3 regions of the Methylobacterium carpenticola genome follow, and region 2 is predicted to be linked to each of the others. Evidence: predicted binding sites of a transcription regulator. Region 2 holds the regulator's gene; each other region holds the start of a gene.
The links. Region 2 encodes LexA, which represses DNA repair genes until DNA is damaged. Its sites were predicted from a motif close to TGTTCNNNNTGTGTTCNG; they were not measured.
Positions count from the first base shown of each region.

Region 1: a site for LexA is predicted at 5,499-5,516, ahead of ACE101_RS28140 (putative DNA modification/repair radical SAM protein). Genes of this name have one in related genera too.
Region 3: a site for LexA is predicted at 5,400-5,417, ahead of ACE101_RS20950 (type IA DNA topoisomerase). Genes of this name have one in related genera too.

Region 1 is NZ_JBHZEO010000001.1:6,069,843-6,079,243, forward strand. Features, by position in the region: gene ACE101_RS28125 (MFS transporter) at 1-643, shown strand, start outside; gene ACE101_RS28130 (ABC transporter ATP-binding protein) at 872-2,635, shown strand; gene ACE101_RS28135 (UdgX family uracil-DNA binding protein) at 2,785-4,248, opposite strand; gene ACE101_RS28140 (putative DNA modification/repair radical SAM protein) at 4,248-5,480, opposite strand; gene ACE101_RS28145 (hypothetical protein) at 5,612-5,824, shown strand; gene ACE101_RS28150 (Gfo/Idh/MocA family oxidoreductase) at 5,945-7,255, shown strand; gene mutL (DNA mismatch repair endonuclease MutL) at 7,326-9,194, shown strand; gene ACE101_RS28160 (SDR family oxidoreductase) at 9,198-9,401, opposite strand, start outside.
Region 2 is NZ_JBHZEO010000001.1:6,177,242-6,186,642, forward strand. Features, by position in the region: gene ACE101_RS28620 (heavy metal translocating P-type ATPase) at 1-1,921, shown strand, start outside; gene ccoS (cbb3-type cytochrome oxidase assembly protein CcoS) at 1,918-2,055, shown strand; gene ACE101_RS28630 (HD-GYP domain-containing protein) at 2,099-3,178, opposite strand; gene lexA (transcriptional repressor LexA) at 3,739-4,461, opposite strand; gene ACE101_RS28640 (hypothetical protein) at 4,657-5,016, opposite strand; tRNA gene ACE101_RS28645 (tRNA-Leu) at 5,225-5,310, opposite strand; gene ACE101_RS28650 (FAD-dependent monooxygenase) at 5,345-6,559, opposite strand; gene ACE101_RS28655 (zinc-finger domain-containing protein) at 6,582-6,839, opposite strand; gene ACE101_RS28660 (DUF456 domain-containing protein) at 7,015-7,335, shown strand; gene map (type I methionyl aminopeptidase) at 7,478-8,302, shown strand; gene radC (RadC family protein) at 8,316-9,056, shown strand; gene ACE101_RS28675 (circularly permuted type 2 ATP-grasp protein) at 9,216-9,401, shown strand, end outside.
Region 3 is NZ_JBHZEO010000001.1:4,465,791-4,475,191, reverse strand. Features, by position in the region: gene fliL (flagellar basal body-associated protein FliL) at 1-205, shown strand, start outside; gene fliM (flagellar motor switch protein FliM) at 217-1,437, shown strand; gene ACE101_RS20960 (DUF6468 domain-containing protein) at 1,473-1,961, shown strand; gene ACE101_RS20955 (MotE family protein) at 1,958-2,881, shown strand; gene ACE101_RS20950 (type IA DNA topoisomerase) at 3,039-5,375, opposite strand; gene ACE101_RS20945 (hypothetical protein) at 5,511-5,729, opposite strand; gene olsB (l-ornithine N(alpha)-acyltransferase) at 5,929-6,921, opposite strand; gene ACE101_RS20935 (DUF2267 domain-containing protein) at 7,207-7,596, opposite strand; gene rplU (50S ribosomal protein L21) at 7,887-8,204, shown strand; gene rpmA (50S ribosomal protein L27) at 8,251-8,517, shown strand; gene ACE101_RS20920 (GNAT family N-acetyltransferase) at 8,708-9,349, shown strand.

The DNA of each region.
Region 1 (9,401 bases), 110 kb from region 2:
CGTGGTGCGCCCGCAGGCCCGCGACGGTGCCGTCCCGCCGAGCGGCTGGGCGAGCCTGAAGCTCCTCCTCACCAACCGGGCGCTGCTGTGCTTCGCCGCCTGCATCCTCCTGTTCTACATCGCGAACGCGGCGATGCTGCCACTCGTCGGCAGCGTGCTCACCATGCGCACGAGCCAGACCGCGACGGTGCTCATCGCCGCCTGCATCATGGCCCCGCAGATCGTGATGGCCCTGATCGCGCCCGCGGTCGGGCGGGCGGCCCAGACCTATGGCCGCCGGCCCCTGCTGATCCTCGGCTTCGCCGCCCTGCCCCTGCGCGGCGTGCTCTTCGCCTTCACGCAGGAGCCCGAGGTGCTGGTGCTGATCCAGGTGCTCGACGGCATCTCGGCGGCGGTGATCGGCGTGATGGTGCCCCTCGTCGTTGCCGATGCCACCCGCGGCACCGGCCGCTTCAACCTCGCCCTCGGGGCGATCGGCACCGGCATGGGCATCGGGGCGGCGATCAGCACCACCCTCTCGGGCTACATGGCCGACCATCTCGGCACCCATGCGGCCTTCCTGGGGCTCGCCGCCGTGGCGGCCCTGGCGCTGGTGGCCCTGGTCCTGGTGATGCCGGAGACGCGGCGGGCGCGCGGCGCCTGAGCGGCCCGTCCGGGCCGCTGCGGCGCAGCGGAATTCCGCATCGCAGCGCGGCCGCTCAACTCCCGTTCATGTAGGATCGCTATAAATCGAAGCGGCCGACCTTTTTTGCCTGCAACATAAGGCGACGCTTCCGCGTTGCGGCTGTGGCGGGTGCTCCGGAGTCCCGGATCATCCCATCCGTCCCACGGGCGGCCGCACGCGGACGAAGAACCGGGATCGATCGTCACGATGGAAGACCTCTGCGCCTACGCTGAACGGCCCTGGGCTTTCGTGGCCCGCTACCTGCGGCGCCGCGTGGTCCCCCACGCCGCCATCATCGTCGCGGTGCTGGGTGCCGTCGCCTGCTCGGTCAGCACGCAATACGGCCTCAAGGGCGTGGTCGACGCCCTCGGGAAGGGGCCGCAATCTGGGGAGATCTGGGGGGCGCTCACCCTGCTGGTCGTGTTCATCGCCGCCGACAACATGCTCTGGCGCGTGGCGAGCCTGATCGCGAGCTTCACCTTCGTGGCGGTGACCGGCGACATCCGCCGCGACCTGTTCCGGCACCTGACCGGCCACTCGCCCTCCTACTTCGCCGACCGGCAGCCGGGCACCCTGGCGAGCCGCATCACGGCGACCTCGAACGCGATCTTCACCGCCGAGAACATGTTCGTCTGGAACGTGATGCCGCCCTGCGCGGCGGCCTTCGGCGCGATTCTCTATGTCGGCGCGGTCAGCATTCCGATGGCGGCGGGCCTGCTGGTGATCTGCGGCGGCGTCGTGGTGCTGATGTTCCGCATCGCGGCGGCCGGCAAGCCGCTCCACCACGACTTCGCCGAGAAGGCTGCCGCCGTCGACGGCGAGATGGTCGACCTCGTCAGCAACATGCCCCTCGTGCGCGCCTTCTCGGCCTTCAAGCGGGAATACGTGCGCTTCGACGGCACCATCGGCGTCGAGATGAAGGCGCGGCGCCGCAGTCTGCTCTACCTCGAGAAGCTGCGCATCATGCACGCGGTGATCACCGTCGTGGCGGTGCTCGGCCTGCTCTACTGGGCGGTGCGGATGTGGGAGGCGGGAGCCGCGACGGCGGGCCAGGTCGTGCTCGTCTGCACGCTCGGCATCACCATCCTGGCCGCGACCCGCGACCTCGCGGTGGCGCTCGTCGACGTCACCCAGCACACGGCGCGGCTCTCGGAGGCCCTGCGCACGCTGCTCCAGCCCCACGACCTGCGCGACCACCCGGAGGCGAAGCCCCTGGTCGGCGAGGGTGCGCGGCTCGATTTCGAGCACGTCGCCTTCAACTACCCGGACGGGCGCGAGGTCTTCAAGGATTTCAACCTCACCCTCGAGCCGGGCCAGCGGGTCGGCCTCGTCGGGCGCTCCGGCGGCGGCAAGTCGACCCTCTTCACCCTGCTGCAGCGCTTCTACGACCCGCAGGGCGGCCGCATCCTGATCGACGGCCAGGATATCGGCCGGGTCACGCAGGAATCCCTGCGCGAGGCGATCACCGTGGTGCCGCAGGACATCTCGCTCTTCCACCGCTCCCTGCGCGAGAACATCCGCTACGGCCGGCCCGACGCCACCGACGAGGAGGTCTGGGCCGCCGCCGAGGCCGCCCGCTGCTCGGAATTCATCAACGACCTGCCGCAGGGCTTCGACACCATCGTGGGCGACCGCGGCGTGAAGCTCTCGGGCGGCCAGCGCCAGCGCATCGCGGTGGCCCGTGCGATCCTGAAGGATTCGCCGATCCTGCTCCTCGACGAGGCGACCTCGGCCCTCGACACCGAGTCGGAGGAGGCGATCCGCGAGGCGCTCGGCAACCTGATGAAGGGCCGCACCGTGATCGCCATCGCGCACCGTCTCTCGACCCTGAAGGACTTCGACCGGATCGTGGTGCTGGATGGCGGGAAGGTGATCCAGGACGGCTCGCCCGAGCGCCTCGTCCATCTCGACGGCTTCTACCGCGATCTCATCCAGCGCGAGACGATGAAGCTGTCGCGCGAGGCGGCCTGAGCCTCGGAACAGGAGATCGGCGGAATTGCCTCATGCAACTCCTCTGATCTCCGTTCGGCGCTCCGTCCGCGCGCTGGGAGACGGCTTCGATCCTCGGGCTCCGCAGGGATCAGCCTCAAAGCGTTCCCATCGCCGGCTCGGCCGATCCCTCACGCCGCCGTCTCCTCCGCCAGCGCCCGCACCCGCCGCAGGTCGTCCACGAAGGCGGTGTAGGCCGCGTCCTTGGCCCCGTCGGGCAGGCGCAGCAGGTAGGACGGGTGCACGGTGATGAAGCCCGTGTAGGGTTTCCCCGCGAAACGCGCCGGCCCGCGCGCCCGGGTGATCGGGATCGTCTGACCGGTGAGCGCCAGAACCGCCGTCGCGCCGAGCCCCACCACGAGCCGGGGCCGCACGAAGCCGAGTTCCCGGTCGAGCCACCAGCGGTAATGCGCCACCTCGCCGGCGGTGGGCTTCTGGTGGATGCGCCGCCTGCCGCGCTCCTCGAACTTGAAGTGCTTGACCGCATTGGTGAGATAGGCCGCCGGGCGCTCGATCCCCGCCGCCTCCAGCGCCCGGGTGAGGAGCTGGCCCGCCGGGCCGACGAAGGGCCGGCCCTGTCGGTCCTCCTGATCGCCGGGCTGCTCGCCCACGAAGGCGATGGCCGCGCCCAAAGGCCCCTCCCCCAGCACCGCCTGCGTCGCGCCCGGCACCAGCGGCTCGGAGCGCCGGATGATCGCGTTGAGGGCATCGAGCGAGGCGGGCTCCTGCGCGGCCATGGCGGCGAGCGCGCGGGCGGGAACGCGCTTCTGCGGCAGCGCGGGCTCCCGCTCGATCATCGCGGCGACGCGCGGGCGCGCGGCGCGCACGAGGTCGGGAATCGCCGCCGTCTCGGGCAGGTTGCGCCAGTACTTCTTCGGCATCTCGGCCCGCATCGCGGTCGGGTTGAGCCGGGCCGGGTTGAAGGTGCTGGCGTAATAGGCGCACCAGCCGGCCTCGAAGGAATCCGTCGCGGGCACGTCCTCGCGCCGCCCCGGCGGCCCGAGACGCAGCGCCGCGCCGTCCCAATGCGCCGAGGCTTCCGGCGTCAGGATCGACCAGTCGAAGGCGGGGAAGCGCTCTACGAAGAAGGGAGCCGCCGCCGCCAGGATGTGGTGGTCGGGCTCGAACCAGGCGGCGAAGCGCTCGCGCGGCTCTTGTCCCTGCCCTCGCCCCTGCCCCTCCCCCTCCCCTTGCCCCTCCCCTTGCCCCGGCACCCGCCGGAAGCGCAGGAAGGCGTGCATCTTGTGCAGGTCGCGTCCCACGGCCTTGCGCATCCGCAGCAGGCGGTGGACGAGCGGATCGCTCGCCACCTCCAAGAGGTGGCGCTCCCCGTGCAGGGCCCGCCAGACGAGGCCGTAGAGCAGCGCGTAGCGCTCCGGGTCGCGATGGGGCACCACCGCGGGGATCAGCGCCGCCACCGGCTTCGGCAGGGCCAGCGGCGGCGCCTCGGCCTCCGGGGGGGCGGCGAACAGGCCGGGAGCATCCGCCGTGGTGAAGGCCGCCGCCTCGGGCGGCACGCCCTCCGCCGCGAGGCGCCGGGCGGCGGCGCGGAAGCCGGCGAGGTCGGCGCCCGGAGCGAGCCGGATCGTGCGCATCAGCCGAACAGGGCGAGCTGCCGCGGCGGCTCTGGCAGCCGCGGCGGCTCGGCGAGCCGGGCGCGCAGGTCGAGCCGGTCGGTGAGCCGCGTCGGCGCATGGTCGGCCGCGATCAGGAAGGGCCGCGCGCGCTTCAGGCCGGAGGTCAGCCGCGCCACGTCGGCGAGCCGCAGGCGCGTGTGACGGCGCGCGGCGACGATCTTGTCCACCGCCCGCACCCCGAGGCCCGGCACCCGCAGCAGCAGCTCGCGATCGGCATGGTTGACGTCGACGGGGAAGCGCTCGCGGTGCTTGAGCGCCCAGGCGAGCTTCGGGTCGATGTCGAGGGCGAGCATGCCCTCGTCCGATGCCGCCGCCACGTCCTCGGCGGAGAAGGCGTAGTACCGCAGCAGCCAATCCGCTTGGTAGAGCCGGTGCTCGCGCTGCAACGGCGGCGGCTTCGCCGGGAGGAGCGCCGCGGCGTCCGGGATCGGGCTGAAGGCCGAGTAGTAGATCCGCTTGAGCGCGTGGGCGTCGTAGAGGCTGGCGCTCTTGCGGATCAGCGTCGCGTCCGTGCTCGCATCCGCCCCGACGATCACCTGCGTCGACTGACCGGCGGGCGCGAAGCGGCGCTTCTCCTCCCGCGCCTGCACGATGCGCTCGCTCATCTGGCCCATGGCCGTCTCGATCGCGGCGCCGTCCTTCTCGGGCGCGAGCCGCTCCAGGCTCGCCTCGGTGGGAAGTTCGAGGTTGATCGACAGCCGGTCGGCGTAGAGGCCCGCCTGCTCGATCAGCCAGGGGCTCGCCTCGGGGATGGTCTTCAGGTGGATGTAGCCCCGGAAGCCGTGGCGCTGCCGCAGGCCCTTCGCCACCCGGATCAGTTGCTCCATGGTGTGATCGGGCGAGCGGATGATGCCGGAGGACAGGAACAGGCCCTCGATGGTGTTGCGCTTGTAGAACTCCACCGTGAGGGTGATGACCTCCTCCACCGTGAAGCTCGCCCGCCGCACGTTCGAGGAGCGCCGGTTGATGCAGTAGGCGCAGTCGAACAGGCAGTAATTCGTCAGCAGGATCTTCAGGAGCGACACGCAGCGCCCGTCCGGCGTGTAGGCGTGGCAGATCCCCGCTCCCGTGGTCGAGCCGAGACCGCCGGGATCGGCCCGCCGCTTCGGTGCCCCCGAGGAGGCGCAGGAGGCGTCGTACTTCGCCGCATCGGCGAGGATGGTGAGCTTCTTCGCGAGCCGGTCGTCCATGCGGGAGAGAATGGCGCACGTTCTTGTTTTGTTCAAGTGATGGAGACGGCGCCGGAGGAGAGGGTTCGAGCGGAACCGATCGGTGCCGCGTGCTGTTGTCTGGAGGAATTCCAAGCTGGAAGGAGATCAGCATGGCGAGCACCGAGACCGGCATGGCCTGCCGGACCTGCCGCTACTACGACACGCACCGGCTCAATGCCGGCAGCCCGCAGGGCGACGAGGGCCTCTGCCGCTTCAACCCGCCGGTGAGCCAGCCGGAGCCGCAGGGCCATGGCCTGTGGCCGGTGGTCTCCGCCTCCGACTGGTGCGGTCACTACTCCCCCGAGATGATGGCCGGCGAATAGGCCTGCGACGAGTCTCGATCCCCGAAGGGCCGCCGCGTGCGGCCCTTCTCGCGTCAGGAACCCGGGCCGCCGAAGGGGCGTTGGCGGGCGTCCCCCCGCAACCAGCGAACGGCGAGGCGCATGCCCGACGATCTGACCCTTCTCTCCCGCCGCACCCTGATGCTCGCGGGCGGCGCGACGCTCGCCGCCGTCGGCGGGGCGCAGGGTGCGAGCCCGCCCCAGGCGGCCGTCAAACCGGCGCCTGTCGATACCGGGCGGGTGGAGAACGGGCGCGTCACCTTCCCGAACTGGCGCGGGCCCTCCGACCGGCCCGCCGCGCCGCCCCCGGCGCCGCTGCCCCCCGAGCGCCGGGTCGGTTTCGCGGTGGTCGGGCTCGGGCGGCTCTCCTTGGAGGAGATCCTGCCGGCTTTCGGCCAGACGAAGAAGGCGAAGCTCGTGGCATTGCTGTCGGGCAGCCCCGACAAGGCGAAGCTGGTGGCGGCCCAGTACGGGGTGAAACCCGAGGCGGTGCACGGTTACGACGGCTTCGCCGCGCTGGCGCGGAACCCGGAGGTGCAGGCGGTCTACATCGTGACCCCGAACGGCCTCCACCGCGACCACGTGCTCGCCGCGGCGGGGGCCGGCAAGCACGTGCTCTGCGAGAAGCCGATGGCGAATTCCGCCGCCGAGGCGCGGGCGATGATCGATGCCTGCGCCACGGCCGGCGTGAAGCTGATGATCGCCTATCGCTGCCAGTACGAGACCCACAACCGGGAGGTGACGCGGCTGGTGCGGGGCGGCCAGTACGGCAAGCCGAAGCTGATCGAGGCGGTCAACACCCAGACCATGAGCCTCCCCGAGCAGTGGCGCCTGCGGCGCGACCTCGCGGGCGGCGGGGCTCTGCCCGATATCGGCCTCTACTGCCTCAACGGGGTGCGGGCGCTCCTCGGCGAGGAGCCGGTGGCGGTTCAGGCGCAGATCCGCTCGCCCGAGGATCCGCTCTACCGCGAGGTCGAGGAGACGGTGGCGTTCACCCTGCGCTTCCCCTCCGGCGCGCTGGCGCAATGCAACACGAGCTACGGCGCCCACGAGACCCGCCGCCTCGCGGTGCAGGCCGAGGGCGGCGCGATCACCCTGGAGAACGCCTTCGCGTATGAGGGCCAGCGCCTGATCCTGAACCACCGCGAGGGCCGCTCCGAGGCGCGCGAGGAGCGGGCGCTGCCCGTCCACAACCAGTTCGCCCTCGAAATCGACCACATGGCGACCTGCATCCTGGAGGACCGGTCGCCGCGCACGCCCGGCGAGGAGGGCCTGCAGGACCAGATCCTGATGGAGGCGATCTACGAGGCGGCCCGCACCGGCGGCACGGTGGCGCTGAAGCCGCCGGAGCGCACGCTCCAGAAGGGCCCCCTCGACCTCACCCGCGGCCCCGCGCCCGAGGACGCCGGCTGAGATCGAGCCGGCTGAGGATCGCGGGCCGCCCGCGGTCGCGCAAGGCCGTCCGCCTCCCTATATTCGGGACATGCTCACCGCGTCCCCGACCCGTCCCATCGTGCGCCGCCTCGATCCGGTGCTCGTCGACCGCATCGCGGCCGGCGAGGTGGTGGAGCGGCCGGCCGCGGCGGTGAAGGAGCTGGTCGAGAACGCCATCGATGCGGGCGCGGCCAGCATCGAGGTGACGATCCAGGCCGGCGGCCGGCGGCTGATCCGCGTGGTCGATGACGGCATCGGCATGGAGCCGGAGGATCTGGCGCTGGCGGTGGAGCGCCACGCCACCTCGAAGCTGCCCGAGGGCGACCTCGACCGGATCGAGACCCTGGGCTTCCGCGGCGAGGCCCTGCCCTCGATCGGCGCGGTGGCGCGGCTCTCCCTGGTCTCGCGCACGGCGGAGGCCGAGAGCGGCCACGGCCTCGTGGTCGATGCCGGCATCAAGGGGCCGGTGCGCCCGGTGGCGGCCGAGCGCGGCACCCGCGTCGAGGTCACCGACCTGTTCTCCGCCACTCCCGCCCGGCTCAAGTTCCTGAAATCCGACCGGGCCGAGGCCGGCGCCGTGGCCGAGATCCTGCGCCGCCTCGCGGTGGCGCATCCGCAGATCCGCTTCACCCTGCGGGGCGAGGGCGGCAACGGGCTCACCTTCCCGGCCGAGATGGGCCAGGGGGCGTGGTTGCGGCGGCTCGCGGCGGTGCTGGGCGCCGATTTCGCCGCGAATTCGGCGCCGCTCAGCCTGGAGCGGGAGGGCCTCGCCCTCGACGGCCATGTCGGCCTGCCGACCTTCCACCGGGCCGCCGCCACCCACATGCACTTCGTGGTGAACGGGCGCCCGGTGCGCGACCGCCTGCTGCTCGGCGCCGTGCGCGGCGCCTATGCGGACGTGATGGCCTCCGACCGCCACCCGGTGCTGGCGCTGGCGCTCACCTGCGACCCGACCCTCGTGGACGTGAACGTGCACCCGGCCAAGACCGAGGTGCGCTTCCGCGAGCCGGGGCTGGTGCGCGGCCTCATCGTCAGCGCCATCCACGATTCCCTGCGCCGGGAGGGCGGGCGCGCCTCGGGCAGCGTCGCGGCCAGGACCCTGGAGAGCCTGCGCCCGGCCCAGAGCCCCCCCCTGCCCCTGCGCCGCCCGGAGCCGCCGCCGGCCCCGCCGCGCGGCTCGGGGCGGGTCGAGTCCTTCGCGCAGGACTTCTTCGGAGAGGCGCCGGCCGCGGAGGCGTCCGCGCCGGGCTTCGCCGAGGAGGCGCAGGCGGCCTTCGCCGGGGCGGTGCTGCCCCCCACCGCCGACTGGCGCGAGCCGTCCCCCGAACCCGCCGCGCCCGCCCACCCGCTCGGCGCTGCCCGGGCGCAGCTCCACGAGACCTACATCGTGGCGCAGACGCAGGACGGCATCGTCATCGTCGACCAGCACGCGGCGCACGAGCGCCTCGTCTACGAGCGCCTGAAGCGGGAGCGGGAGGCGGGCGGCATCGCCCGCCAGCTCCTGCTGATCCCGGAGGTGGTGGAACTCGACCCCGCCGAGGCCGACCGCCTCGCGGAGGCGGCCGAGGATCTCGCGGCGCTCGGCCTCGTCCTCGAAGCCTTCGGGCACGGGGCGGTGCTGGTGCGCGAGGTGCCCTCGGCGCTCGCCGGCGGCAGCCTGCGGGCGCTGCTCGCCGACGTGGTCGACGTGCTGCAGGAGGGCGGCCCCGATCCTCTCGCCCGCCGCCTCGACGCGGTGCTCTCACGGATGAGCTGCCACGGCTCGATCCGGGCCGGACGGCGCCTGCGGCCCGAGGAGATGAACGCCCTCCTGCGCGAGATGGAGGCGACGCCCCTCTCGGGCCAGTGCAACCATGGCCGCCCGACCTACGTGGAACTCAAGCTCACCGACATCGAGCGGCTGTTCGGGCGGCGTTGACCGTCACGGGATGATCCGGTCCGCGCGCAGCCGCGCGAAGAGGTCGAAGAAGGCGTCGTCGGTGGGCTGGTAGTCGAGGAAGCCGAGGCGGCGGCTCTTCGCCATGTCGGTGACGACCTCGATCGGCCGGCCGAGATCCGCATCCGTGTGCCAGGCCGAGGCGAGGCGCGACAGATCGGGCTCCGCGAGCCCGCGGCGGCGGGCGAT
Region 2 (9,401 bases):
GGCGGCCGCCCGCGAGACCGAGCGCCTGATCCGCGCGCTCGCGGTGGCGGGCTTCGCCTCGATGAACGTGATGCTGCTCGCGGTCTCGGTCTGGGCCGGCAACGTCTCGGACATGACGCCGGAGAACCGCGACCTCTTCCACTGGATCCAGGCGCTGATCGCGCTGCCCGCGGCGGCCTATGCGGGACGTCCCTTCTACGAGGGCGCCGTCCGGGGCTTGCGGGCCGGCCGGGTGACGATGGATTTCCCGATCACGCTCGGCGTGGTGCTGACGCTGGTGATGTCGGTGGTCGAGACGGCGCAGGGCGCGGCCCACGCCTATTTCGACGGCGCCACCATGCTGCTGTTCTTCCTGCTGATCGGCCGGGTGCTCGATCAGGTCATGCGCCGCCGCACGCAGACGCTCGCCGAGAATCTCGCGGCTTTGCGCGCGGAGACCGCCGCCCGGATCGAAGCCGACGGAACGGTGCGGGATGTGCCGCTCGCCGATCTCGCCCTCGGCGCGATGGTGCTGGTGCGCCCGGGCGAGCGGGTGCCGGTGGACGGCACCGTGGTGCAGGGGCGCTCCGAGCTCGACCGCAGCCTCGTCACCGGCGAGACGGCGCCCGTGGCCGCGGAGCCCGGCGATACGGTCCATGCCGGCTCGCTCAATGCGAGCGGAGCGCTCACCGTGCGGGTGACGGCGGCCGGCATGGGCACGCTCCTCGACGAGGTCGAGGGGCTGATGCGCCGGGCGCTGGAGGTGAAGTCCCGCGCCCTGGTGCTCGCCGACCGGGCGACGCGCCTCTACGTGCCGGTGGTCCACGCGGCGGCGCTCCTCACCCTGGCGGGCTGGCTCGCGGCGGGCGCCGGACTTCACGCGGCGCTCCTCGCCGCCGTGGCGGTGCTCATCATCACCTGCCCCTGCGCCCTCGGGCTGGCGATTCCGGCCGTGCAGGTGGTGGCCGCGGGAGCCCTGTTCCGCGAGGGCGTGCTGCTCAACGGCGGCGACGCTCTGGAGCGCTTCGCCGCCATCGACACCGTCGTCTTCGACAAGACCGGGACCCTCACCCTGCCCGAGCCGGTCCTGGCGGGTCATTGCGATCCGGCCCAGCTCGCGCTCGCGGCCCGGCTCGCACGGTCGAGCCGGCACCCCATGGCCATGGCGCTCGCCGCCGCCGTGCCGGACGCCCTGCCCTGCCCCGATGCGGAGGAGGCGGCGGGGCTCGGCGTGCGCGCCCGCATCGACGGGGTGCCCGTGCGCCTCGGCTCCCCCCGCTTCTGCGAGGCCGAGACCGAGGCGGCCGAGGCCCTGGCCCGGGATCACGGCGCCTCGGCGATCTGCATGCGGGTGGGAGAGGCGGCCCCCGTGGTCTTCCGGGTGCGGCAGGCCCTGCGTCCCGACGCCCACGCCGTCCTGCGGGCGCTGCGGGCGGCGCGCTACCGGGTTCTGATCCTCTCCGGCGACCGGCCCGAGGCGGTCGCGGCCGTCGCGGGGGCCCTCGACGTCGCCGAGTGGCAGGGCGGCCTCACGCCCCAGGACAAGATCGCCCGCATCGCGGCGCTGGCGCGCGATGGGCGTCGCGTGCTGATGGTGGGCGACGGGATCAACGATGCGCCCGCGCTCGCCGCCGCCCACGCCTCGGTCTCGCCGGTCACGGCGGCGCATGTGAGCCAGGCGGCGGCCGACGCGCTGTTCCTCGGCCGCGGTCTCAGCCCCGTCCTTGCCGCCCTGCGCATCGGCCGCACGGCCCGGCGGCTGATGCTGCAGAACCTGTGGTTCTCGGCGGCCTACAACGCGGCGGCGATCCCGCTCGCGGCGGCCGGTCTGCTGACGCCGCTGATCGCCGCGCTCGCCATGTCGGGCTCCTCCGTCGTGGTCACGCTCAATGCCCTGCGGGCCCGCCGCGCGCCGGCCCTGCCGGAGGCCGCACGCCGATGAACGTCCTCGTCCTGATGATCCCGCTCGCCCTCCTCCTCGGCGGGATGGGGCTCTGCGCCTTCCTCTGGGCCCTGCGGAACGGCCAGTACGAGGACATCGACGGCGCCGAGCACCGGATGCTCGCCGACGATTGAGGCCCTTCCTCGCCGGGCGCTTCCCGGCTGCCGACGATGCCGCTCAGAGGTCGTCCGCCGCGAGGCTCGCGGCGATCGGGCGGAAGGCCGCGAGGAGCGGCCTGTCGAGCTTCGGGCCCATCCGCTCCATCACCGCCCAGGCTTCGGCGGCCGCCATCGGCGCCCGGTAGGGCCGCCGCTCGGTAAGCGCCGAGTAGATGTCGCAGATCGTCGCGAGTCGGACGATGTCGCTGATCTGCGCCCCGCGCAGCCCATCCGGGTAGCCGGAGCCGTCGAGCATCTCGTGATGATGCCGCACCACGTCGAGGATCTCGGGATCGAAGCCGCCCTGATCGGCCAGCAGCTCCGCGCCGATTGCCGGATGCGCCCTCATCACGGCCATCTCCTCGCCGGAGAGCGCCGCCGGCTTGTTGAGGATGGCCCGGGGGATGCGGGCCTTGCCGATGTCGTGGAGAAGCGCGGCCCGCACCAGCCGCTCCTGATCGCGGCGCCGGAAGCCGAGCTGGACGGCGAAGGCGCAGGCATACCCGGCGACGCCGAGGGAGTGCTGGTAGACCCCGATCTCGTGAGCCCAGATCGTATCGAGCCACACCCGGATCCCGCTATCGGCCATGGCGTCGAGGATGATCCGCGTCCCGGTCTCGACGTCGTCCTGGCTCAGCGCTTCGCCCTCCGTGGCGGCCCGAAAGATGCGCGTGACGCGGGCCTTGGCTTCCACCGCCTGGTCACGGACCGCCCGGAGCGGCTCGGCCGCGCGAGCCATCGCGTCGATCCGCAGGAGCGTGAGCAGGGCCGTCACGAGGTCGGCGATCGGGGTGGAGGCAGGGAGCACCTGGCTCGCCCCGAGGGCCTGGGCCTGCGCGATGGAATGCGGCCGGAGATCCCGGGCGAGGCAGAGGCACGGCGTGCCGCGGGCGCGCATGCCGGTCACGGCCGACAGGATTCCCGCCATGGCTGACGGGTTGCCGGGGGCGAGGTCGAGGACGACCGCCCGGCACCGACCCAGCGGCAGGCCCTCGCCCGGGAGCAGCGCGATGCAGGGCAGAAGACGCGCGAAGGCGGCCGCGAGATCGCTGATCTCGCTCGCTCTGTCGGTGATCAGCAGGATGAACTCGTCCCGCATGGCGTATCCCGGCTGGTCCTTCCGACGCGGGCGCAGCACCAAGCCTCTCACCGCTCGCGATCGGAGTCTTCATCAGACGGGTTAAACATTCCGTTTGGGAAATGCGGTCGACTGCCTGAAACTGTTGAAACAGCGCCGTCGCCGCGCAGTCCTCGTAAGACCGTCTGCGCCACCATCGCATCATCGGCCCGAGCAATGTCTGCCGAGCCATGGCGTGGCCTCATCGCCGGCCAGGTTCAACGCGTGGCGGCTCCCATACCGCTCGCTTGCGGCGGTGTTTCCCGATGTGCCGATGCCGTTGAGTATCCTTGATCACGGGATTGCTCACCGCGAGCGGAATCTCTCAACGTCAATGCATTCATCCATGACCGGATCGACGGCTTTGAACGCGGGCGAGCAGGTCCGGGTGCGTCGGGATCTCGCCGGCCGGGATGCCCGCGGAGCCGGCTTCGGCCCTTGTCCGGGCTGCTCGAGGAGGTCCGCTCACGCGACCCTGCACTTCGAGCGCCCGGATCGCCGGAGGTCGCGATCTGGAGGGCGGCCGCAGGCCCGGGGCGCGCTCAGTACTTGCGGATGAGGCTGACGAGGCGGCCCTGGATGCGGACGCGGTCCGGACCGAGCACCCGGGTCTCGTAGGCCGGGTTCGCCGCCTCAAGGGCGATGGAGGAGCCGCGGCGGCGCAGGCGCTTGAGGGTGGCCTCCTCGTCGTCGATCAGGGCCACCACGATGTCGCCGGTATTCGCGGTGTCCTGACGGCGGATGACCACGAGATCCCCGTCGAGGATCCCGGCCTCAACCATCGAATCGCCGCGCACCTCGAGCGCGTAATGCTCGCCGCCGGCCAGGAAGTCCGGCGACATCGCCACCACGCGGCTCTGGCTCTGGATCGCCGAGATCGGCGTACCGGCGGCGATCCGCCCCATCACCGGGATGCTCACCGAGCGCCCGCCATCGTCGGGCACGAACGAGGCTGTGATCGGAGCGGGCTTGGCCGCAGGCGCGCCGGCCCGGCCGCCCTCCACCACGCTCGGCGTGAAGCGCACCACCTCGGCCGACTGGGCCGCCACCGCATCCGGGATGCGGATCACCTCGATGGCGCGGGCCCGGTTCGGCAGGCGCCGCAGGAAGCCGCGCTCCTCCAGGGCGGTGATCAGCCGGTGGATGCCGGATTTGGACTTGAGGTCGAGGGCGTCCTTCATCTCGTCGAAGGACGGCGGGACGCCGGTCTCGCGCATCCGCTGCTGGATGAAGCGGAGCAGGTCCAACTGCTTACGGGTGAGCATGGGATATTCTCATCGCCTGCGCCGGTGCGCGATACGAAACAAATCGCGAACATGTTAGGCGTTCCTCAAGTGTTCCGCAAGCGGGTGTACCGGGCCGGAGCGGTGGGAGTTCTTCGATCCGGAGCCTGCCAAGCCTCGCTGCCGTGACCTCCGGTCGAACGGCAGCGAGCCGGATATGCGCCCCTTGCGGGCCGGTCAGGACTCGGCTTGAAGGTCCTGAAGCCGGATCCGGGCGCGGACGAGGGCGACGAGTTCCTCGTCGAGGTTCCGCAGCAGGCGCAGATCCTCCTCGGCGTCGAAGCCCAGCGCCAGGTCGCGCATGGCGCGGCGCGCCTCCGCGTCCGCGACCGCCTGGCTGAGCAACTCGCGATCCTCGTCGGTGGCCCGTGCAGGTGCGGCGGCGCCCTGAGCGCCCTGGAGCGCCCACAGCTCGACGCGCAGCACCGTCAACGCGTCGATCGACAGCCAGAGCTGGCGTTCGGCCTCCGTCGCATCCGCGCCGGCGCGATTCAGGGCGGTCACCCGGGCGGCCTGGGCCGCCGACCGCATCTCCATGGCGACGATCCAGCGGCGGACATCTGCGAGAAGTGCGCCGACATCCATCACGCCACCCCGGCTGGTCTCGGATCTCTCCCGTCACCGAGCCTAGCACGGCACCCGGCTCGGAGCTACGCAAGCCGTGTCGTTGGCCATCTCTTTGTGTAACCGGCGGTTTTGCTCGTGCCGCTGCCGGCCCTCGCGGGTCAGCCACCCCCGGAACGGCTGGTGCGGACGGCGGGACTCGAACCCGCACGACCAGAGGTCGCAAGATTTTAAGTCTCGTGCGTCTACCGATTCCGCCACGTCCGCGCCGCCCCGGGTTACCCCGACGACGGGCGGAAGATCAAGCGTCGGAAACCGGCTGCCAGCCGTAGAGCCACGCGTAGCGCTCGGTCATCCGGGCGGGGCCGAGCCGGCCCATCACGAGATCCCGTCCCGCCGCCATCACGCCGCCCGCGTGGTAGATCCGCCCGTTGCGGCGCGCCTGCGATTGGATCGCCCGGGCGCGCGGCGCGCGCGCGGCCGTGTAGGCGGCGAGCGCGGCCGGTACGGCCCCATCCGACAGGCAGGCCGCCAGCACCGCCGCGTCCTCGATCGCGAGCGCCGCCCCCTGCGCGAGATACGGCATCACCGGATGGGCGGCGTCGCCCAGGAGAGCGAGGCGCCCGCGCGCCATCGGGGCGGCGACCCGGCGGTCCGCCAGGGTCCAGACCAGCCACGTATCCGGCACGCGCAGGAGTTCGGCGAGCGGGGCCGCCGCGTCCGCGAAGGCGGCGCGCAGGCGCGCCGGATCGCCGGGAGCGCTCCAGTCCGGCTCCTCCTCCGCCTGGGGCAGCACGGCCACGAGGTTGATGCGCTCGCCGCCAGCGACCGGGTAATGCACCACGTGCCGGCCGCGCCCGAGCCAGAGGCCGGTCTCATCCCCCTGGAGGGCGGCCGGGGCGCGATCGCGCGGCAGGGTGGCACGCCACGCCGCCTCCCCGACCGGCATCAGCCGGCGGCGGTCGAGATGCGCCCGCAGGGCCGAGCGGATCCCGTCCGCCGCCACGACGAGGTCGGCGGAGAGCGTCTCGATGCGTCCGCTCTCGCTCGTCACCGTCAGGCTCGCGCCCTCCCGGGTCTCGGCGAAGCCGGCGGCGCTGCGCCCGACCAGGAGCCGGATGCCCGGCCGGCTGCGCACCGCGTCGAGGAGGATCGTCTGCAGGTCGGCGCGATGGATCACGAGGTAGGGTGCGCCGAAGCGCTCGCGCATGGCCGCACCGAGCGCCACCTCGCCGATCTGCCGGCCGCTCGCGAGCGCGCGGATGCGTACGCCGGACGGCTCAGTCGCCACCCGGCGCAGGGACGGCCCGAGGCCGAGATCGGTGAGGATCCGGCTCGCATTGGGCGAGAGCTGCAGGCCGGCGCCGACCTCGCTGAAGGCCGTGCGCCGCTCGGCGAGCGTCACCGTGTGGCCGCGCGCGGCGAGGGCGAGCGCCGCGGTGAGGCCGCCGATGCCCGCCCCGGCGATCGCGACCCGCAGGCCCGGCCGGTCGGGGACGGGCCTGTTCGGCGGCAAGGCCTTGTTCGGCGGCAAGACCTTATTCGGCAGCTAGACGGGCGCGGTCGTCCCACACGGAGGCGGCCGGGTCGGCGGTGCCGGGCTTCAGGTCGGAGCGGTAGCGGTACAGCGTGGAGCAGTACTGGCAGATGATCTCGCTCTCCGCGCCCATGTCGAGGAACACGTGCGGATGGTCGAAGGGCGGCAGCGCCCCGATGCACATGAACTCCTTGGAGCCCACATGGATGACGCGCACGCCGTCCTGGTTGTGGAAGTGGGGTACCGCCTTGTCTGCCATCGCGGGGATCCTGCTGGAGCTTGGCTCTCTCGCGCCCCCTCTACCCCCTCGCGGACGGGGCGCCTAGGGGGCCGGTCGTCGCCCTGCCGGCGCGCATCGTCCCGCTTTGGCCGAAATCGGCCGCCACGAGGCCCGCGAGACACCGCAGATGAACGAACGGGATCAGGGGTTTTCGATGAGGATCGGGATCACGGGCACCGCCTTGGCCGGCATGGCGCTCGCCGCCGCGCTCGTCCTGCCGCAGGCGGCGTCCGCACAGAGCAACACCGCCCTCGGCGCCGGGGCCGGGGTCGTCGCCGGAGCGGTGGTGGCCGGGCCGGTCGGGGCGGTGGTGGGCGGCCTGGTCGGTGCCGCCTGGGGCGAGTCCACGAAGCCGCGCCGCCGCCACGCCCGCCGCCGGGCGGTCCGCATCACGGCCGCACGGCCCGCGCCCGCGGCCCGGGTCGCGCAGCGGACGAGCCCCGCGACGAGCCCCGCCTGGGTCAATCCGCGCTGACGGAAAAGCGGCGCTATGGGCGCAGTCCAGCTCCCCCGGAACGCCGGCTCGCTCGGAAGCGCGCTTGGCTTCCGGGCCGGAAGCGCCTAAACCCGCTGTCACATCCGCAACCCCACGCGCCAGTCAAGCCGGAACCGGTTCCATGAGTCGTGACGAGCAGAGGACGGCCCAGGACGGACGCCGTCAGGAACCGCCGGTTCACGGTCCGGAGGCCTTCGAGGCGATGCGCAAGGCCGGGCGCCTCACCGCCGAGGCGCTCGACCTCCTGATGGAGGCCGTGGAGCCGGGCGTCACCACCGAGGCGCTGGACAAGCTCGCCTACACCTTCGCGATGGATCACGGGGCCTATCCGGCCTCCCTGTTCTACCGCGGCTACCCGAAGTCGATCTGCACCTCGATCAACCACGTCGTCTGCCACGGCATCCCGAACGACAAGCCGCTGCGCGAGGGCGACATCGTCAACCTCGACATCTGCCTGATCGTGGATGGCTGGCACGGGGATTCGAGCCGCATGGCCTATGTGGGCGAGGTCGCCCGCAAGGCCTCGCGCCTGTGCGAGATCACCCACGAAGCGATGATGCGCGGCATCGCCGCCATCAAGCCGGGGGCGACCACGAACGACATCGGCGCGGCGATCCAGACCTTCGCGGAGGCGGAACGCTGCTCGGTGGTCCGCGATTTCTGCGGCCACGGGCTCGGCCGCGTCTACCACGACGCGCCGACCATCCTCCACTACGTGGAGCCGAGCTACAACGTCGTGCTGCGTCCGGGGCAGTTCTTCACGGTCGAGCCGATGATCAATCTCGGCCGCCCGCACGTGAAGGTGCTCTCGGACGGCTGGACCGCGGTGACCCGCGACCGCTCGCTCTCGGCCCAGTTCGAGCACACCGTGGCGGTGACGGAGACGGGTGTCGAGATCTTCACGCTCTCGCCCAAGGGCCTCGACATGCCGCGCCTGCCCGCCTGAGCGGGCAAGGCCGATGAGCCGCGGCCGGGCGCGCCCGCCGGATCAGGCCGGCGCCTTCGCCGAGGCGCCGGTCGATGCCGCGCGCGAGGTGCCGCATTACCACGGGCACCGCGAACGGCTGCGGGCGCGCTTCGCGCAGGGCGACACGCTGCCCGATTACGAGTTCCTGGAACTCGTTCTGTTCCGCTCGATCCCCCGGCGCGACGTCAAGCCCATCGCCAAGGCGCTGATCCAGCGCTTCGGCAGCTTCGCGGAGGTGATCACCGCGCCGGCGGAGCTGCTGATGGAGACGGACGGGATCGGGCCCTCCGTCGTCGCCGATCTGAAGATCCTGGAGGCGGCGGGCCGGCGGCTCGCCCGCGGCGCGGTGGCCGAGCGGCCCCTGCTCGCCTCGTGGAGCGCGGTGATCGACTATTGCCGGGCCGCCATGGCCTTCGCGCCCCGGGAGGAGTTCCGCATCCTCTTCCTCGACAAGCGCAACCGGCTGATCGCCGACGAGGTGCAGGGCCGCGGCACCGTGGACCACACGCCGGTCTATCCCCGCGAGGTGGTGCGCCGCGCCCTCGAACTCTCGGCGACGGCGCTGATCCTGGTCCACAACCACCCGTCCGGCGACCCGACGCCCTCCCAGGCCGACATCCGCATGACCCGCGACATCGTCGGCGCGGCCCAGCCGCTCGGCATCGTGGTGCATGACCACATCATCGTCGGGCGCGAGGGCCACGCGAGCCTCAAGGGCCTGAAGCTGATCTGAAGCCGGCTCATGCCTGCGGATTGAGCAGAACTCGGCGCGTCTCCGGATAAGGGGATCATTCCCCCGGCAGATCAGCCGGTTCCGTGGCAAGATGCGCGCATTTCCTTTGCCTTGGCCCCCGTCTTGCGTCTAGCTTCCGGGCCATACAGGGGGACGCCCATGCCGCTCAGCGCGTTCGATGAGATGAACGGACTTCGGGAGAGCGGACACGACCAAGCTTCCGTCCGCAGTGCCTACGCGGCTTTGAAGACTTGGCTCGATTCGACGCCGCCCGAACACTTCAACACCCGCCGCAGCCAGGCCGAGCTGTTCTTCCGGCGGATCGGCATCACGTTCGCGGTCTAT
Region 3 (9,401 bases), 1.7 Mb from region 2:
CGCGAAGGTGGCGGCGGAGATCCAGCCGCTGATGCCGCGGATCGAGGATGCCTTCCAAGCCTACATCCGAGAGCTGCGCGCCGGGGACTTCGAGGGTTCGATGGGCACCTATCGCCTGCGCGAGGAACTGCTGCGGCGCGTCAACGTCGCGGTCTATCCCGCCAAGGTCGACGCGGTGCTGTTCAAGGAATTCGTGATCCAGTAGGGGCGCGGAAGGTGACCGGTCCGGACGACGAGATCCTCGACGACGATTGGGCGGCCGCCCTCGCCGAGCAGAGCGGCGGCGGCGGCAGCGACGCGTCGCTCGCCGAGGAATGGGGTGCGGCGCTCGCCGAGCAGGGCACAACCGCCCATGCCAGCGACATGGCGGCCGAATGGGCCAACATGATCGACGAGGGCGAGGCCGAGAACCTCCCCGAACTCGCCGGCAACGACCGTATCCTCAACCAGGAGGAGATTGATCAAGTCCTCGGCTTCTCGCTGAGGGAGCTCTCGGCCTCGGGCGCGGGGGGGATCCGCGCCATCGTCGATTCGGGCGTCGTCAGCTACGAACGCCTGCCGATGCTGGAGATCGTCTTCGACCGGATGATCCGGTTGCTGTCGACGAGCCTCCGCAATTTCTTCCAGGACAACGTTGAGGTCACCCTCGACAACATCACCTCGGTGCGGTTCGGCGACTATCTCAACGCCATCCCGATGCCGACCCTGCTCGGCGTGTTCAAGGCGGAGGTGTGGGAGAACTCGGGCCTGCTGACGGTGGACTCGAACCTCGCCTACGCGACTCTCGACCTCCTGCTCGGCGGCAAGCGCGGCAGCACCACGATCCGCCTCGACGGACGGCCCTTCACCGGCATCGAGATGTCGCTCGTGCAGCGGATGCTGGAGATCATCCTGAGCGACCTCGAAGCCTCGTTCCAGCCGCTGTCGCCGGTGCGGTTCCAGATCGACCGCATCGAGTCGAACCCGCGCTTCGCCACCATCACGCGGCCGGCCAACGCGGCCATCCTGATCGACCTCAAGCTCGACATGGAGGGCCGCGGCGGCCTGCTCCAGATCCTGTTTCCCTACGCCACGATCGAGCCGATCCGCGACCTGCTCGTGCAGAGCTTCATGGGCGAGAAGCTCGGGCGCGACCACGTCTGGGAAGGGCATCTCGCCACCGAGATCTGGCAGGCCGATCTCGAAGTCGAGGCCGTGCTCCATCAGATGACGCTGCCGCTCAAGCGGGTGCTCGCGCTCGAGGTCGGCGACACCATCATGTTCGACGCCAAGCCCAGCGACCTCATCACCCTGCGCTGCGGCGATTGGGCGCTGACCCAGGGGCGGATCGGGCGCCTCGACGACAGCATCGCCGTGCAGGTGACCCGTCCGCTGCGGCGCGCCCGCACCACCTTCGCGGCCTTCGAGGCCTCCATGAAGAACCAGAAGGACGGCTGATCCATGCCCGAGACCTGCCAGGACGGGGTGCTGCCATGACCGCCCTCATCGGGATGCTGGCCGACAGCCTCGTGGCCATCCTGCTCGTGGCGAGCATCGCCTCCTCGGTGCGCCTCAGCCGCCGCATCACCCGCCTCAAGGCCGACGAGACCGCCCTGCGCCGGACCATCGGCGACCTGATGGTCGCCACGGAATCGGCCGAGCGCGCCATTACCGGTCTGCGGGCGACGCTCGGCGAATGCGAGCGCACCCTCGCCGAGCGCCTCAGCGTGGCCGAGGCGACGGCAACCGGCCTCGCCGAGGGCGTCCGGGCGGGCGAGGCGGTGATGGCGCGGATCGGGCGGATCGTCGCCCAGGCTCGTCCGGCCGCGCCCGAGCCCGCGATGCCGCGGCCGGCCAAGCCCCAGCCCGCAGCGCCTGAGACACCCGTCGTCTCGACGGCCGAGCGGCTCGGCGCCGCCGCCGCGGCCGCGCGGGCCCTGAGCGAGCGTGCGCTGAGCCGCCTGCAAAGCCAGGCCGCATGAATCCGCGGCTGCGCCGGATCGCGGCCTTCATCGCGGGCGTCCCGACGGCGCCGACGGCCAAGCCCGCTTCAGGTGTCAAGCCCGCTTCAGGCGTCAAGCCCGCGGCCGAAGCGCGATCGCCGGCTGCCGCCCGCCCGGCCGCGAGCCTCGTCCGCAAGCCGTCCTGGCGCCCCCCGAGCCTGCGGCTGCGCCTGATCGACGGGGTGGCGCTGGCGGCGGGCGGCCTCCTGCTCCTGAAGCTTATCGGGCTCGCGGCCGATGACGGGGGCCCGCGCCGGTCGGACTTCGCCCGCGTGCTCGCCTATGCGCGGACCAACGCCGAGCTGCCGGATCCGTCTGTCACGGGCTCGGTCGCGCCGAAGGAGGGGGAAGCGGGCAAGGAAGCGCCCAAGGATGTCTCCAAGGACGCGGCGAGCCCCGCGGCGAAGGCGCCGGACGGGGCCGCCTCGGCCGAGCGGGCGATCCTGGAGAAGCTCGGCGCGCGGCGCGAGGCGCTTCAGCAGCGCAACCGCGACCTCGACACCCGCGAGCAGCTGATCGAGAATGCCGAGCGGCGGCTGGAGAGCCGCATCAACGATCTCAAGTCGCTGGAGGACAAGGCGGAGGGCGTCCCGGCCCGCAGGAGCGAGAGCGAGGCCGCCGGTCTGCGGCCGATCGTGACCATGTACGAGACGATGAAGCCGAAGGATGCGGCCCGCGTCTTCGATCGCCTGTCCCTCGACGTCTTGGTCCCGGTCGTGGTGGCCATGAACCCGCGCAAGATGGCCGAGGTGCTGGCGGTGATGCAGCCCGAGACCGCCGAGCGGCTGACCGTGGCGCTGGCGATGCGCGCGCGCGGCGTTGCTCCGCGTCCGGCCGCGCCCGGCGCGCCGCCGCTCCCACCGAACGAGTTGCCGGCGATCGACGCACCGCCACGGTGAGAGACCTCCGGCGCTCCCGGCGTGAGCCGCCTGCGCGCGTCCGGAATTGGCGAAGCAGAGTGGCCCCAAGCAGGCTTGCCCCAAGCAGGCTCGGCCCGTGCCATTCGGCTTGGCTTCTCGTTGCCGCCGAACTGGTCACCGTTTCGGCGATCGATGCTCACGCCGGTGAATCGGCATGGCGGTCTCCGCCGGTCCGCGGCCGGGCCCGGCGCCGGACACCCGGCTTTCGCGCCGGACGCGGCTCCCGGCCTGCCGGTTTGGAGGCCCCCTGCGCGTCGAGGAACCGGCGGCAGGCGGCGAAATCCGTCGCCGCATCGTCCGGCAGGCCGTCGAGGCCCTTCTCGCGCGCGAGAGCCTCGGCGTAGCGGCGCATCGCGGGCGTCGGCGGCCGTGCCGTCCCCGGAGCGACCGCCTCGCGCGGCTCCGCATGGGCGTCGAGGAACCGGCGGCAGATGGCGGCGTCCTGCTTGAGCCCACGCGGCAGGCGCACGCCCTTGCGGGCCGCCAGCGCCGTCGCGAAGGACACCATGGCGGTGGTCGGCGGCCGCCCCGCCGCGTCCGGAGCCGGCGCCGCCACGGCGATCCGCTCCGAGCCTGCCACCGCGGCGATCAGGGCGTCGAGCCGCGCCCGCGTCCGCTGCCGGAACTCCTCGGCCCGCCGCACCGCCTCGGCACGGGTGGGCGCGCGGCCGATCTCGCCCAGATCCGCCTCGAACACGGCCCGGCCGACCGGATCGCCATAGGCCGGGAAGACCCGCCGCACGGCGTCGATGAAGGCGAGACCCGCCTCCGTCACGGTGATCGCCGGGTCCTTGCCCTTGGCCAGAACCACGTAGTGGCTCTTCTCCAGCTTGGGCAGCACGGCGTCGCGCGTGGCGGCGGTGCCGAGGCCGCGCGGCTCGTTGGGATTGGCCGGATTCTCCAGGGCGCGCCGCAGCGCCGGATCCTCGACCTGATCGATCAGCCGGCCCATCACGACGGGCAATTCGCCCCGGGTGATGCGCCGCGGCGGCTCGGTCACCGCGGTCTCGACCACCGCGTCCGTCGCCCGGGCGGCTTCTCCATCGCGCACGGGCGGGAGGCGGCCGGTCGTCGGCTCGTCGTCGCGCCGCGTCTTGCCCGGGACCGGATCCTCGTCCTCCGCTTCCGTCCCGTAGAGCGCCCGCCAGCCCGGTGCGCGCACCACGCTGCCCGTCACTGCGAAGCGCTTGGGTCCCGGCGGAGCCTCAACCGTCGCCGTCACGGTGGTGCGCGCGTCGATACCGTCCGGCAGGTGGGCGGCGATGTAGGAGCGCGCCACCAACTCCCACAGGCGCCACGCCTCCGGGGCGAGTTCGCCGGACCGCGGCACCTTGCGCAGCGGCACGATGGCGTGGTGCTCGCCCGGATCCTTCACGTAGTGGCCGCGCGGCCCGCGCCGCACCACGATCGCCGCCGCTGCGGGTATCAGATCGGCGACGGCGTCCAGGCTGCCGGCGATCGCCGCCAGGATCGCCGCCGCATCGCCGCTCTGGCTCTCCGGCAGGTGCTCGGATTCCGTGCGCGGATAGCTCAGGAAGCCGCGGTCGTAGAGATCCTGCGCCGTCGCGGCGGTGCGCTGCGGGTCCCAGCCGAAGCGCTTGGCGCAGCGCCGGGCGAGCGTGTCCTTCGAGAACAGGCGGGGAGGCGGGCGCCGCACGTCCTTCTGGGCCACCGCGAGCGGCCCGGACCAGCCGGCTGCGGCATCGCGGATCGCCTCCGACTCGGCCCGGTCGAAGATCCGCTCCTTCGGGGCGTGCCAGAGGGTCAGGGCCGCGCCGCTCTGCGTCTCCACCGGCAGGGCGATCTTGAAGAAGTCGCGCGGGACGAAATCCTGGATGCGCCGCTCGAGATCCGCCAGGATCGCGAGGGTCGGCGTCTGCACGCCGCCGAACCGCCAGGGCTCCCGGAAGGCGGGCGGGCGCAGGCGCAGCGAGACCGCCCGCGTGCCGTTGAGGCCGAGATGCCAATCCTCGTAGCGGCGGCAGAGCGCTTCGAGATAGGCCGCGTAGTCCCGCTCCCCCGAATCCGGCTCGCGGGCGAGCGCCCCGAAGGCGCGGCGGATCGAGACCTCGTCGAGGGCGCCGAGCTTCAGCCGGTCCACGCGGCCCCGGTAGCCGAGATGCTCCAGCACCTCCCAGGCGATCATCGATCCCTCGCGCCCCGGATCGGTCGCGATGATCACCCGGTCGACGCCCTGCAGAGCCCCGCGGATCGCCGCGATCCGCGCCTCGTGCGAGGCACCCGAGCGGTTGCGCGCGCAGGTCACCGGGATCTCGTCGACCGCGATGGGCAGATCGTCGAAACGCCAGGTCTTCCAGGCCGGCCTGATCGCAGCCGGCTCCTGCGCCGCCAGGAGATGGCCCTCCGCGGCCACGCAGACCGTCGTCGGCGCCTTGAAGAAGCGCTGCAGCTGCCTCATCGCCGAAGGCTTCTCGAAGAAGAACAGCGTCCGGTCGGACGAGGCGCGGGCCATGATTCGGGATCCCGGAGCGGATGCGCGAACAAAGCAGGAACTTAAGGCGCGTGCCCTGGCCGGTCAACCGACGCGGGCGCGACGTCCACGATCCCGGACCGCGAACCGACCCTCGGAACCCGGAGCGGCTCCGTCTCAGGGCGCCGTGCGGACCTCGACGCCCTCCGATCCCGGAACGATCCTCAGGAAGGCCGCCGACCGGTGCCGGATGCGGTGGATGCCGGGCATGGCGGCGTTGTCGTTCGCCGGCCGCGCGTCGCACGGCGTGTAGGCGTCGAGCACGTCCACCGCGTAGAGGATCCGGCGGGGCGCCAAGCCCTGGGACCGGTGACGGCGCGTCCGGCGCCGGGACACGCGACACCTCTCTCTCGATCGCTCGCTCATCTCGCCACCCTCACCCTGACACCCCGCCTCGTCGCCGGGTCCCAACGATCTAGACGCGGAATGCGATCCCCGGTCGTGCTTCGGCACACCCCATCGTTCATGGGGCGCGATGGCAAGAGGGGTAGAATGCGGGGGGGCTCGGGCCCGGCGCGCCGCCGGGAGGGCTGCGTCAGGCGGCGTGCCGCTCTGCGCCGGCCCCGAAATGACCGATGTAGCGGGGGGCGATCGCCGCGACCGGCAGCACCACGAACACGTCCGTAGTCCCGAATTGCCGGTCGATCACGGCACCGTCGCCGAAGGTGGCGCCGAGCCGCAGGTAGCCCTTGACCAGCGGCGGCAGGGCCTGCAGGGCGGATTTCGGGTCGATGGCCTCGCGGCTGATTCGGTCCATCGCGACGTGCCGCTCCGGCAGCGCGCGGGCGCACCAGCCGTCGGAGGCCCGGGCGAAGTGGTGCAGGAAGCTCAGGGGCAGGGCGAGCCGGTCCGGATCGGTGCCGTCGAGGCTGGCGCAGCCGAGCATCGCATCGATCCGATGATGGAGCACGTAGGTCCAGATCCCGTGCCAGAGCAGCTCGACCGTGCGCTTGGTGCGGTAGGGCTTGAGCACGCAGGAGCGGCCGAGCTCCAGGAAGCGCAGGCTCCGGTGCGCGTCGAGGACCGGCCCGATATCGTACTCCCCGGCGGTGTAGAAGCCGAAATGGCGGTCCGCCTGCTCCTGGCGCAGCAGGCGGTAGGTCCCGACCACCTTCGGGCGGGGCTTGCGGAACGGCTTCGCCTCCGTCGCCGCGTGATCGATGACGAGGAGGTGGTCGCAGACCGCGTCGTACTCGTCCACGTCGCGGCGCTTGAGGGCGGCGAGCGCGGAGGGCACGGCCGCCATCTCCTCGTAGAAGACCCGGTAGCGCAGGCGCTGGGCCCGCCGGACATCCTTCGGCCGGGTGGCGAGCCGCACCTCCAGCGCGCCGATCCGGCCGAGGACCGGATCGAGCCCGTGGGTCGGCAGCCGCTTGAGCGGCGGGAACAGCCGCGACGAGGCGACCGCGCCCCGCAGGTCGATGCCGGGCCGCGCCTCGCCGGCGCGCTGCATCAGGCGGGCGAGGGCCGTCGGAGCCTGGGCGTCGCGCCCGGCGGGGAGCGGGCCGCGGGAGAGGAACGGAACCATGATCGTGATTTCCTGTGCGGCCACTCGAACCCGCGCGCCCGACAGGAGCGCCGTGCCGTCTCGGCGGGAGAACAGCATGAAGCCCGCACGGTTGTGTGACACAGGAAAACGAAGCTGATCAATAACTTCGATCAGATCTGGGGGAAGCGCCGGAACGGCGCACGGCCGTTCCGATTCCGAGCCGGCGAAGGTTGCGGGCGGAATCGCGACGGGGCGGTTCCGCTTTGCGTCCCATCGCGGCACGGTCTCGCCGGCGGACCGGCACGCGCCTCGGTGAACGAGGCTTCAGATGAACTGGCTGAGGCCGGGGATCGAGCCGACGATGGGCCCGATGACGTCCTCGCCGGCCTTCTCGCGGCCATAGGCGAAGAGTTCGCGGCCGAGCGGCTGCATCTGGCCCATGGACACGCCGTCCGCCATCAGCTTCTGGCCGAGCGCCATGACGCCGCCGCCCATCAGGCCGCCCAGCATCCCCATGAGTCCGCCGCCGCCGCTCTCGGTGCCGCTCGCCTGGGACACGACGCTGTCGGCCCCGGGGATCGCCGTGATGAGCTGGTTCACTTCAGCCGCCGGCCCTTCCTTCTGCAGGAAAGCCAGGATGTGGCCGATGGCCGTCCGGGCCGTGGTCGCGTCCAGTCCCGTGGCTTGCGTCACCCGGGCAACAAGCTCTTCCATCATGGTCTCCTGCGACAGACGATGTGGTCTTCGGCGATGCGCCGCGTGAAATCAACCGGGCCGGGGAGGAGCGATCGAAACCGGGATCCGTGCCGTGATGACGCGCCGGATGCAGTCGCGGCATTGACACGAGGCGGAGCGAACGGTTAGTGAACCATCCTTGGCGCGCGGACCCTTCGGTCCGCGCGCCGTCGCGTTCGCGGCGGTCCATGGGGCGCCGCGGGCGTCAACTGCCAAAAAGACGGCGCCCGGTCCCTGCCGGAGCCCGGATGGAACACGAGACCAGAACGATGTTCGCAGTCATCAAGACCGGCGGCAAGCAGTACCGCGTCGCCGCCAACGACGTCATCACGATCGGCAAGCTCGAGGGCGACGCCGGCACCGCCGTGACCTTCGGCGAAGTGCTGCTGTTCGCCAACGGCGAGGGCGCCACGCAGGTGGGCGCGCCGACGCTGTCCGGCTTCAGCGTCGCGGGCGAGATCGTCGCGCAGAAGCGCGGCCCCAAGATCATCGCCTTCAAGAAGCGCCGCCGGCAGAACTCGCGCCGCAAGCGCGGTCACCGCCAGGACTTCACCGTGGTGCGCGTCACGGGCATCAGCGCCGCCTGATCCAGGCAGGCAGCAGATCCCATAGCAAGATTCAGGAGTTAGCCCGATGGCTCACAAGAAAGCAGGCGGTTCGTCCCGCAACGGCCGCGATTCCGACGGCCGCCGTCTCGGCGTGAAGAAGTTCGGCAGCGAAGCCGTCATCGCCGGCAACATTATCGTGCGTCAGCGCGGCACGCGCTGGCATCCCGGCACCAATGTCGGGATGGGCCGTGACCACACCCTCTTCGCGCTCACGGCGGGCCGCGTCCAGTTCGTGACCAAACAGGGCCGAGCTTACGTAACGGTCGTTCCGGCCCAAGAGGCCGCAGAGTAAGCCGACGGAGCCAGTGACGAAGGAGCTCCGCCGGTGTCCCCACACCGACCCGGCGGATCCGCGATCCTGGCCCTGAACGGCCAAGCTCCGATCGAGAACCAGGGGAGGGTGGGGCACCACCTTCCCCTTCGTCGTTCTCGTGGCCGCGCGAGGGCGCCCCTGCCCTTTCCGGTCGGATCGGAGTGTACCGATGTTCCCCGACCTCACCCGCGACGACGTCTTCCGGCTTGAGACCCGCCGGCTCTGGCTGCGCTGGCCGCGCCAGGCCGATGCGCAAGCCATTGTACGCCTCGCCGGTGAGAAAGCCGTCGCCGAGATGACCGCGCGAATTCCGCATCCGCTCGACCCGCGGGAGGCGGATGCGTTCATCCTGCGGGCGCGGCGCGACAATGCGGAGGGGCGGGCCCTCACCATGGCGATCACGCCGCGGCGCCAGCCGCAGACGCTGATCGGCGTGGTGGGGATCGAGCCCGATCCCGATCGGGACGGCCCGCATCTCGGCTACTGGATCGGCCAGCCGCACTGGGGCGAGGGCCTCGCCACCGAGGCGGCCCGGGCGATGATCGACGCCTTCTTCGCCTATACGGAGGGGGCGGCGCTCACCTCGGCGGCCCGGGTGGTCAACCCGGCCTCGCGGCGGGTGCTGGAGAAGTGCGGCTTCGCCGCGGTCGGTTCGGGCCTCAGCGCCTTCCCGGCCCGGGGCGGCCTGTTCCCGGTCGATCACTTCCGGCTCGACCGGCGGGCCTGGGACAGCCTGAAGACGTGGCACGCCGCGGGCCTCGTCTTCGATCGCCACCGCGCCGCGGGCGAGAGCCTGCGCGCGGGCGGCTGACGGGTCCGGCCGGAGGGGCATCCCCTCCGGCTCGTCCGCGTTGATTGCTCAG